Regions from separate parts of the Feifania hominis genome, predicted to be linked through region 1. Evidence: riboswitches for the same ligand, from Rfam matches in the RefSeq annotation. Region 1 holds a riboswitch; the other holds the start of a gene.

Region 1 (5,053 bases):
GCGGCTGAGAGCCGCTGACGGCATGGTCGGCTGGCGGGAGCTCTATCACCGCGCGAGAGCAGTTCAGTGCGAGCGGACCATATCGCCCTTTGTGGAGGCTGGCGGAGTCGCCGCCGCAATTCTGACAAAAGCGGGCAATGTCTACACGGGTGTCTGCATTGACACCGCCTGTTCGCTCGGCATGTGCGCCGAGCGAAACGCCATTGCCAACATGCTCACCCACGGGGAATCTCAAATTGAGAGAGTCGTCGCCGTGATGCCGGATGGCAGCGTGGGGCTGCCCTGCGGCGCCTGCCGGGAACTGATGATGCAGCTCGACCGGGCAAGCGGCCAAATCGAGATTCTGACCGACCTTGAAAGCGGACAGAGCGTGAGCCTTGATCAGCTCATGCCGGACTGGTGGGGACGTGGCCGGTGGACAGGGGAATAAAACACAGAAAAAGCAGCCGAAGCGGCTGCTTTTTGCTTTTGAAAAAATTTGCTTGACAACAGAGGTTTATTGGAATAAACTTAAAGCACAACAATAGGTTTATTCCAATAAACTTAAAGGGGAGGGATTCGCTTGGAGGACTACAAGCTTTTCGATGCGGAGTTTCGGCTGATGAACATTATCTGGGAGCTGGAGCCGGTCAATTCCACCGCGCTGTGGATGGAGTGCGAGCGCCGGCTCGGCTGGAAGAAGCCGACGACCTACACCATGCTGCGCAAGCTCTGCGAGAGGGGGATGCTCCAAAATGAGAGTGCTACGGTCACGGCGCTGGTCGGCCGTGAACAGGTACAGCGCTACGAGAGCGAGGCGCTGCTCGAAAAGGCGTTTGACAACTCGCTGCCCTCATTCATCGCCACGTTTCTCAAAGATCGCAAACTGACCAAAGAGGAGGCCGCGGAGCTTGAGCGGCTGATCAGGGAGGCGGCAAAATGAATCGGTTTTTTTTACAGGTTCTCCAGATGAGCCTCACGGCCGGCTTTGTCATTGTTGTCGTTCTCGCAGCGAGGCTGGTTCTGCGCCGGGCGCCGAAACTGTGCAGCTATCTGCTGTGGGCGGTTGTGCTGCTGCGGCTGCTGTGTCCGTTTTCCTTTGAGAGCGTGTTGAGTCTGATTCCCGCCGGGACACAGAGCACAATCGGCGCGGTGACCGCGCTGATGAGCGTGGGAGCGCCCGCGGGGACGGGAGCGGGAACGGCACTGCCGCCCGTACAGGGGCCGGCGGGCGCCGTGACGCCGCCGGCAGCCGGAACGGCGGTGCTGAACGTCATCTCGGCGCTGTGGTTTGCGGTCGCCGCTGTGTTTTTGCTCTATGGCATTTTGAGCAGCCTGCGGCTCGGGCGGGGACTTCGTACGGCGGTGCGCGCCGCAGAGAGCCGGGTCTATGAGACCGACCGCATCCGCACGCCGCTCGTCTATGGGCTGCTCCGGCCGAACATCTATCTGCCGCTGGGCCTCGAGGGGCAGGAACGCGCCTATATCATCGAGCATGAGCGGACCCACATTCGCCGGGGGGACCATGTGGCGCGCGCTGCCTTTTTTGCGGCGCTTGCGCTGCACTGGTTCAACCCGCTGGTCTGGCTTGCCTATCGGCTGATGAATCGGGATATGGAGATGTCCTGTGACGAGAGCGTCATGCGGCGCACAGCAGGGGATATCCGGGTGAGCTATTCCACATCGCTGTTGTCCCTGTCGGTGTCGGGCGGGCTGCTGAGCCCCCTTGCCTTTGGCGAGAGCAGCGTGTCGGGACGGGTGAAAAATGTGCTCTCCTGGCGAAGACCGACCGCCTGGATTCTCCTTGTCATTTTGGTCTTGGTGCTCGCGTTGAGTGTGATGCTGTTTGCCGACCCCAGAGTTCCGGCGGATACCCCGAATGTGGATCAGACGCTCGCTGCTCTCGCGACCGAGCATCTGCTTGAGCCTGACATGGCGGCTCTGGCAGAGAGCGGTGTCACGGTTACAGACTCGAGCATTGTGGGAGTGGAGCTTGCGGCGACACTCAGCGAGGGCTACGACGAGCCGCTGGAGCTGTACCGCATCGACTATCGCCTGACCGTGGAGGACCCGGCTGCCGCCGAGGCGCTCGGACGGACGGTGGAAGACGGTCTTGTCACCCAGACGACGGCGGACGGCGTGCCCTATCTCGCCGTGACACAGCAGGGCCATGCCTACGCCGAGAGCTTTCGAAGTGTCTCGCCCGACACGGCGGCACTCACACAGGCGCTCACCCGCGCCACACGGCTGCGCCTTGGGGAATTCTACTTTCAGCTGACGACCCAAAACCGCTTTGACTTTGTACCCGAATTTGAAGCGGACAATCCGCCCGCTTCAAGCAGTGAGTATTTGATGTACGCCTTCATTCTCGACAGCGCCCGCTACAAGGAGGAGCCAATGCCGAGAGACTATGTGGAGAACGTCATCAAGACCCACTTTGAAGTGCAGACGGTTGTGCACGAGCCGATGACGCGCCTGTGGAACTATGACGGCAACGTCTACACGCCGACCGGCTGGTCCTACGGCTACGAGCCTTTCTACGGGCTGGTGTCCTCTGCGACGACGACCGACGCTGAGGGGCGAACGATCTACGACGTGACGCTCGACTATTATGGCTTTGACGAATTTGCGTTCAGCGACCCGCAGGACTTCACGCTGCCGCTGGATTTCGACGGCTCCATGCTCTCGGACTACAGCGAGGGGATGCAGTATGTGATCGACCGGATGGGCAAGCGCATCGAGAGCGAGGAGCTGAGCGTCGTCGAGGCAATTTTACAGATGGTAGCCGACGGCGACACCGCGCATTTTAATGTGATTCGTACCGAGCGCTTCACGTTTTACCTCGAGGGGGAGAACGCGGTGTTTCTCTCACACGAATACCTTGGATATGCCCCTTGATTTTGACCGCGCGCGATGTTATAATGCGGGCAGTCGAATACACACTGCATGTGCCCCTCTTTCGGGGAGAATAGGAAACCGGGTGAAAATCCCGGACGGTACCGCCGCTGTGAGTGTTTTCGGCTCGCTTCGTGATGAGAATCAGCCACTGGGACAACCGGGAAGGCGGAGCGGGCCATGTGGGGCAACCCGCCGGAACACGAGTCAGAAGACCTGCATGCAGAAGGCGAGCCCTCTGCGGATCTACGGAGGCGCTGGCAGATTATCCACGGAAAAAACGGCCGTGACGGCATTTGCTGTCACGGCTTTTTTCTGTCTGAAAAAGAGAGGGGATTGGTATGAAAAAGAGATTGCTGACGCTCATTCTGGCACTGGTGTTCGCGCTCGGGCTGGTGCCGGCACAGGCACTCGCGGCGCAGGGGGACATCACGGTCTATGTGAGCGTGAGCCTTGAGGGGGAGTTTCAGCTCTCCAAAAACGGCGTGGACGGCATGGTGCGCGTGCCGGTGGAGGTGCCGGAGGGCTCCACCGCCTTTGACGCGCTTTGTATGGCCCATGAGCTACACTGCGACGCAGAGGACGGCTACGCGGGCAGCGGAGGCTTTTTCTCAAAGTTCTGGGGCGTGACGACATCCAATGTCGGATACTTTGTAAACGGTGTCATGGTGATGGATCCCACCGCGACGCTCAGCGCCGGCGACGACATTGAGGGAACGGTCTACCGGGACTATTCGAGCGACCTCTACACTCGCTTTGACCGGCAGACCGTATCGGTGCCGGCCGGTGCGGCGCTCGGTGTGACGCTGTTCTCCAATGTCATCGTGACCCCCGACTGGATGGGCGGCATGATGAATGGAGAGCGCGCCGAGACGCCGCTTGGCGGCGCCGCCATCCTGGTGGGAGACGAGCTCTCCTGCAACATTCCCTATGATGAAATCGGCGAGACCGATGCCTCGGGCCTTGCGGTACTGTCGTTTGAAGAGCCCGGAACCTACGCGCTCTCTGCGGCCAAGACGGGGACAAGTCTGGTTCCGGCGGTCTGCGTTGTCACTGTGACCGAAGCGGAGAGCGACGAGCAAAAAGAGGCTGCTGTCGCGAGCGACACAGCGGCGCTCAATTTCGATGCCATTCGGGGAAGCAACACCGATTCCACTGCCGTGACGCAGGCTCTGGCACTTTTGAAACTCGGCGCCAGCGGCAAGACGACCGTCACCTGGGAGTCGTCAAATCCCGCGGTGGTGAAAGCGGACGGAACGGTGATTCGGCCGCTCTATGAAACGGGCGATCAAACGGTCACGCTCACGGCGACCGTCACCTACGGCACGGCAAGCGACACCGCGGAAATCCCGCTGACCGTCAAGGCGATGCCATCGTCCGAGACCGTACTCGAGGAGCTTGTCGCCGCGCTGCCCACCTCGGTGACGCCAAGTGAGTGGAAGCAGGACAACTCGGCAAAACAGGATACCAATCTCATTGAACTGGTGCGCTCGAAGGTTCAGGCGATCAACCCGTCCGTCACGGTAGCCGACACCTGTGTTCCGGGTGAGCAGACACAGGTCGCGCCGGATGGGACCATCACCTACGGCGAGAGCAGAGTGAGAAACAAAGAGGTGTCGTTCACCCTCAGCCTCGGCGGGGTGGAGAAGACCTATTCGCCCAAGGTGACAATCAATGCGAGAAAAGCAACAAAGGAGGAGGCATTTGAGGCCGCATGGCTGAGCTTTGACGTCATCAAAGGGGACAATGCCGACGCCGACAACGTCAAGACAGACCTCTCCCTGCCCGCAACCGACCCGGAGGGCTACTACACGGAGCTTGTTTGGACGTCGAGCAATCCCTCGGTGATTGCGGTCGGAGACTATGCGGTAAGCAACGCCTTTGCAGCCAAGGTCACGCGCCCTGGCGTCGGGGAGCCGGCTGCCGAAGTCACGCTGACGGCGCGCATCAATCCGGGCGCATACTGGCAGTATGGGATGGCGCCTGCCGGCCCGACTCCCGAGCCGGGTTATGGAGAAAAGAAGTTTACGGTGAGCGTGCCCGCTGTGACGCAGCAGGAGCAGCAGTCGGCACAGGCGCTTGTCGATGAGGCAGTCGCGCTCTACTCGCTTGACGCCGTCACCGTGCGTGGAACGAAAGACCCGGCCGATCTCATGGCGCTGACCTACAGCATCAACGA
Region 2 (5,053 bases), 340 kb from region 1:
GCCGAGGGTACAAAGAGTACAGCGGCAGTCGCGGCAATGACCGTAAAGCCAAAGCGCCAGCCGCTTGCTTCAATGAGAGAGGTTACAATGGGCAGCATCACGGCGCCAAAGAGACCCGACCCCGCAAAGGCAATGCCGGTGACAAGCCCGCGCTTGCGGTTGAACCAGTTGGTGATGACGCTTCCAATCATAGTCAGGCCCACACCATTGACTGCGAGACCCAGCACCGCCGAGAGCGCATAGAACTGCCACAGACTGCCGCACAGGGCATAGCCGAGCGGTACAAGCGACGCGACAATCGCGCAGGCACACACCACGAGTTTCAGCCGGCTGGTCTGAAAGAGTTTGCCGAGATAGGGCAGAGTCAGCACCCCCACGATCAGACTGATGCTTGAGCAGAGCGTAAATTCTGCCCGCGAGAAGCCCAGATCAAGGGTGACGGGTTTTACAAATGCGTTGAATGTATTGAGAATGACGCCCTGGCCGGCGCCGGCAATCAAAATTCCGGCAATCAGAATGACCCAGGCGTAGTGAATCTTTGACTTCGACAATGTTTCTACCCCTTATGCTTCTTAAACATAAACTTTTAATTCATCATTGTTTGCAAGTATAACTCTTTGTTTTTGTCAAGTCAATATTTTGTTAAAATTTATTCGCATTTTGTGAATATTAATTAAATTTTTACATTTGTTTTTCAGTGCTCTGTTGTCTTGTACTTTAAATATTTCTCTTCACATATTGGCCTCATGAGCCGCATATATATGACACAAGACCATATATGTAAGAGGGTGTTATAGTTTGAAAGGGTTACCGGAAGAGCGGGCCGTCACGCTTGCTCACTATATTATCGAGAACAATGCGACGGTTCGGCAGTCTGCAAAACACTTCGGGGTCTCCAAGAGCACCGTACATAAGGACGTCACCGAGCGGCTCTCGCAGCTCAACCACGAGCTTTACACCGAGGTCAAAGCCGTTTTGGAACAAAATAAAGCCGAGCGCCACATCCGCGGCGGGCAGGCGACAAAAGAAAAGTATCTCTCACAGAAATAGTGTTCGAAAAAAAAAGAGGGCGGCATCTGTGCCGCCCTCTTTTTTCTATGCTCCGAAGTACTCCCGACGCATGGCCTTTAAAAAGTCCACCGACTGGCGCATCTCCTCAAGGCCGTTCATCCCGTCCTCTATGGAGATCCAGCCGTTAAAATCAACCGATTTGAGCCGTTTGAAAATTTCATTGTAGTCGTTCATTCCCCGCCCTGTGACACCGTGCATGAGAATTTTGGCGTAACCTTTCACCCCGTCTGCCCCCTTGAGATCCTCCGCCGTGAAGCCGGGCGCAAGATAGCGGTCGCTCGCATGCATGGTGCGCACATAGGGCAGCACCTCGTCGAGCAGCGCAAGGGGGTCCTCCCCTGCAACCACGGTGTTTGACGGGTCGTACTGAACCCCGAAACAGTCGCAGGCAAGCTGCCTGACGATCGGCAGATAGACCTCCATACGCTGGGCAAACTCCGAGTACTCCCAGTAGCCGTCCTTGTAGTGATTTTCCATGACCAGAGTAACCCCGCAGGCGCGTGCCGTATCGAAGCACTCACTGATGCACTCGACCACCATCTGTGTGCCGTCATATACACTCACATTCGGGCGTCTCTGGCCCGAGAGCGTGCGGCAGTAGCGTCCGCCGAGGGCGGCCGTGGCGTAAATCATGCGCTTCTGGCGGTCAATCTGCTCACGGCGCGCGGCCGGATCGGGATTGGTAAAATCCGGGGAAAAGCACATCATCGGCAGCTCCATGCCATAGCTCTGAGCCCTGGAGCGAATCTGCGCGAGAGTCCCCTCGTCAAAGGATTTGATAAAGCCGCTGTACATTTCAAGCCCCTCGCAGTCGAGGACGCGGGCTTTCTCAAACCAGTCGAACAGTTCCATTCGGCCGTCGGTAATGTCGTGGCTCCAGCACTTGGGAAAAGCGGAAATTTTAAGCATGTCAGTTCCTCCCCCGGCAGTTCACATAATTTAATAGGTAGTCAAACAGAGCGATCTGGCCATGCGTTCAGCCATCCCGCAGGGACTTGCCCCGTAAGGGGTAAGAGCACGGCCTGAATTCCATATAATAGCTGCTCTGCGGCTATCATAGCATGACCGCGAAGCAGTTATGGTATGATACGGCCATTGTTCAGCCGTCCCGCAGGGACTTGCCCCGTAAGGGGCAAGAAAAACGGCCTAAATTCCATATAATAGCCGCTCTGCGGCTATTATATCACGAAATCGGAAATATGCTCAAAAAAAGTCCTCTTTTTTCTGTCAACTTTTTCACTCCGGTGCATTGACATTCACTCTCTCACTATATACAATATATGTGTCTTATCTGTCAAGACAAAACTACATATTGTGTATGTCAGTGCCGCCTCCGGGCGGCTCAAAAGGGAAGTCAGGTGAGAATCCTGCACGGTCCCGCCGCTGTGTGGACCCCGAGTTTCCCGGTAGACGCCACTGCTTTCGCGGGAAGGCGCCGGGGAATGATGACGGACCAAAGTCAGAAGACCTGCTGACAGACTCCCGTCGCCACGGTGTATGGCGAGAACGGACAACAGTCAATTACCCTGTGACGCGTGCCGTTTGGCGCGCTTTTTTTGACGCAGCGCAGAAAGGAAGGAAGAAAACCATGAGCACTACGGCAACCTCTACCACAGTTACCATCAACACCATCACCAAGCGGGATGGCCGAGTCGTCCCGTTTGACCCCTCCAAAATTGCGGGGGCCATATCCAAGGCCTTTGCCGCTACAAAGTCCCCCAAGAGCGAGGCCGAGTGTGCCGCGCTTGCGGGCGAAGTTGTCGCGAGTCTGCTCGAGGACGGCCTTATCACCCCCTCCATCGAGCAGATTCAGGACACGGTGGAAAAGGTTCTCATCCAAAACGGCTTTGTGCGCACCGCCAAGGCCTACATCCTCTACCGCGCGGAGCGCAGCCGTGTGCGCGAGATGGACAACCGCCTGATGAAGACCTACCAGGACATCACGTTTCGCGACGCGGCCGAGTCCGATATCAAGCGTGAAAACGCCAACATCGACGGCGACACCGCAATGGGAACCATGCTCAAATACGGCTCCGAGGGCTCCAAGCTCTTCTACGAGATGTTTGTACTCAAGCCCGAGCATGCGCAGGCCCACCGCGACGGCGACATCCACATCCACGATATGGACTTCTACACGCTGACCACCACCTGCTGCCAGATTGATCTGCTGAGTCTGTTCAAAGACGGCTTTTCGACCGGCCACGGCGTGCTGCGCGAGCCAAACGACATCACCAGCTATTCGGCGCTGTGCTGCATCGCCATCCAGTCGAACCAGAATGATCAGCACGGTGGCCAGTCCATCGTCAATTTCGACTACGGCATGGCGCCGGGCGTTGCCAAGACCTACCGCAAGCTCTACCGCAATCATCTGGCGGACGCTCTGGAATTTGACCTTGACGAGAGTGGTCTGCGGGAGAAAGTGGTTGAAATTCTCGATGCCATCCGCGAGAAGGACGGGCTCGGTCCGACACTCGAGGGCTATGAGAAATTCGAGAAAAAGCTGGCTCCCTCCCTCTGCGAGCACTTCGGCCTCGAGAAGAAGGAGGCCGAGCGGCTGTGCCGGTTCGTTCGGGAAAAGGCCCGCGCCGAGACCGACAAGACGACCTACCAGGCCATGGAGGCCTTTGTTCACAATCTCAATACCATGCACTCGCGTGCCGGCGCGCAGACGCCGTTTTCCTCGATCAACTACGGCATGGACACCTCGCCCGAGGCGCGCATGGTGATGAGAAATCTTCTTCTCGCAACCGAGGCCGGCCTCGGCCACGGCGAGACGCCGATCTTCCCCATACAGATCTTCCGCGTCAAAGAGGGAGTCAACTACAACCCCGGCGACCCGAACTACGACCTGTTCCAGCTCGCCTGCCGGGTGAGCGCGAAGCGGCTGTTCCCGAACTTCTCCTTTGTCGACGCGCCGTTCAATCTTCAGTATTACAAGCCCGGCCACCCCGAGACCGAGATCGCCTACATGGGCTGCCGCACACGCGTCATGGGCAATGTCTACGACCCGGACCGCGAGATTTCAAACGGGCGCGGCAACCTGTCGTTCACCTCGATCAATCTGCCGCGTATCGCCATCCGCTCGCGCGGTGACATCTCGTTTTTCTTTGAGGAACTCGACCGCAAGATGGCCCTTGTCGTCGACCAGCTCAATGAGCGCTTTGAGATTCAGGCGAAGAAAAAAGTCAAAAACTTCCCGTTTCTCATGGGGCAGGGCGTCTGGATCGACAGCGACAAGCTCGACTGGGAGGATGAGATTCGCGAGATTCTCAAGCACGGCACACTGACCGTCGGCTTCATCGGCCTCGCCGAGTGTCTCAAGGCCCTGGTCGGCGCACACCACGGCGAGAGCGAGACCTCGCAGAACCTCGGTCTTGAGATCATCGGCCACATGCGCGAATGGCTCGACGATCTCTCGGCCCGCACGGGGATGAACTACTCGCTCATCGCGACGCCCGCCGAGGGTCTCTCGGGGCGCTTCGTGCGCCTCGACCGCGCCAAATACGGCGTCATCGAGGGTGTGACTGACCGCGAGTACTACACCAACAGCTTCCACATCCCGGTCTACTACCCGATCTCCGCCTTTGACAAGATTCGCCTGGAGGCGCCCTACCATGCGCTGACAAACGGCGGCCACATCTCCTACATCGAACTCGACGGCGACCCGTCGCAGAATCTCGCGGCCTTTGAAAAGGTGGTTCGCTACATGCACGACTGCGGCATCGGCTACGGCTCGATCAATCATCCGGTCGACCGCGACCCGGTCTGCGGCTACAACGGCATCATCGGCGACACCTGCCCGCAGTGCGGGCGCAGCGAGGGCGACATCCCCTTTGAGCGCATCCGCCGCATCACGGGCTATCTGGTCGGTACGCTCAGCCGCTTCAACAACGCCAAGCGTGCCGAGGAGCGCGACCGGGTCAAGCACAATGTCTGATCTCGAGCAGCTCATCCGGGTTGCCGGGACCGTCAACGACTCCAT

Evidence for each region. Region 1 has a riboswitch for cobalamin ahead of H8695_RS04095 (immunoglobulin-like domain-containing protein). Riboswitches for the same ligand answer to the same signal wherever they lie in the genome.
Region 2: it holds a riboswitch for cobalamin, as region 1 does, so the genes downstream of both, H8695_RS05685 (anaerobic ribonucleoside triphosphate reductase) here and H8695_RS04095 (immunoglobulin-like domain-containing protein) in region 1, are expected to answer to the same signal.

What each region holds. Positions count from the first base shown of each region.
Region 1 covers NZ_JACRSP010000002.1:130,421-135,473, reverse strand. The annotation lists gene H8695_RS04115 (hypothetical protein) at 1-18, shown strand, start outside; gene H8695_RS04110 (cytidine deaminase family protein) at 23-430, shown strand; gene H8695_RS04105 (BlaI/MecI/CopY family transcriptional regulator) at 563-922, shown strand; gene H8695_RS04100 (M56 family metallopeptidase) at 919-2,877, shown strand; cobalamin riboswitch at 2,909-3,112, shown strand; gene H8695_RS04095 (immunoglobulin-like domain-containing protein) at 3,216-5,053, shown strand, end outside.
Region 2 covers NZ_JACRSP010000002.1:471,206-476,258, forward strand. The annotation lists gene H8695_RS05670 (MFS transporter) at 1-551, opposite strand, end outside; gene spoIIID (sporulation transcriptional regulator SpoIIID) at 799-1,050, shown strand; gene H8695_RS05680 (sugar phosphate isomerase/epimerase family protein) at 1,096-1,980, opposite strand; cobalamin riboswitch at 2,377-2,561, shown strand; gene H8695_RS05685 (anaerobic ribonucleoside triphosphate reductase) at 2,660-5,008, shown strand; gene nrdG (anaerobic ribonucleoside-triphosphate reductase activating protein) at 5,001-5,053, shown strand, end outside.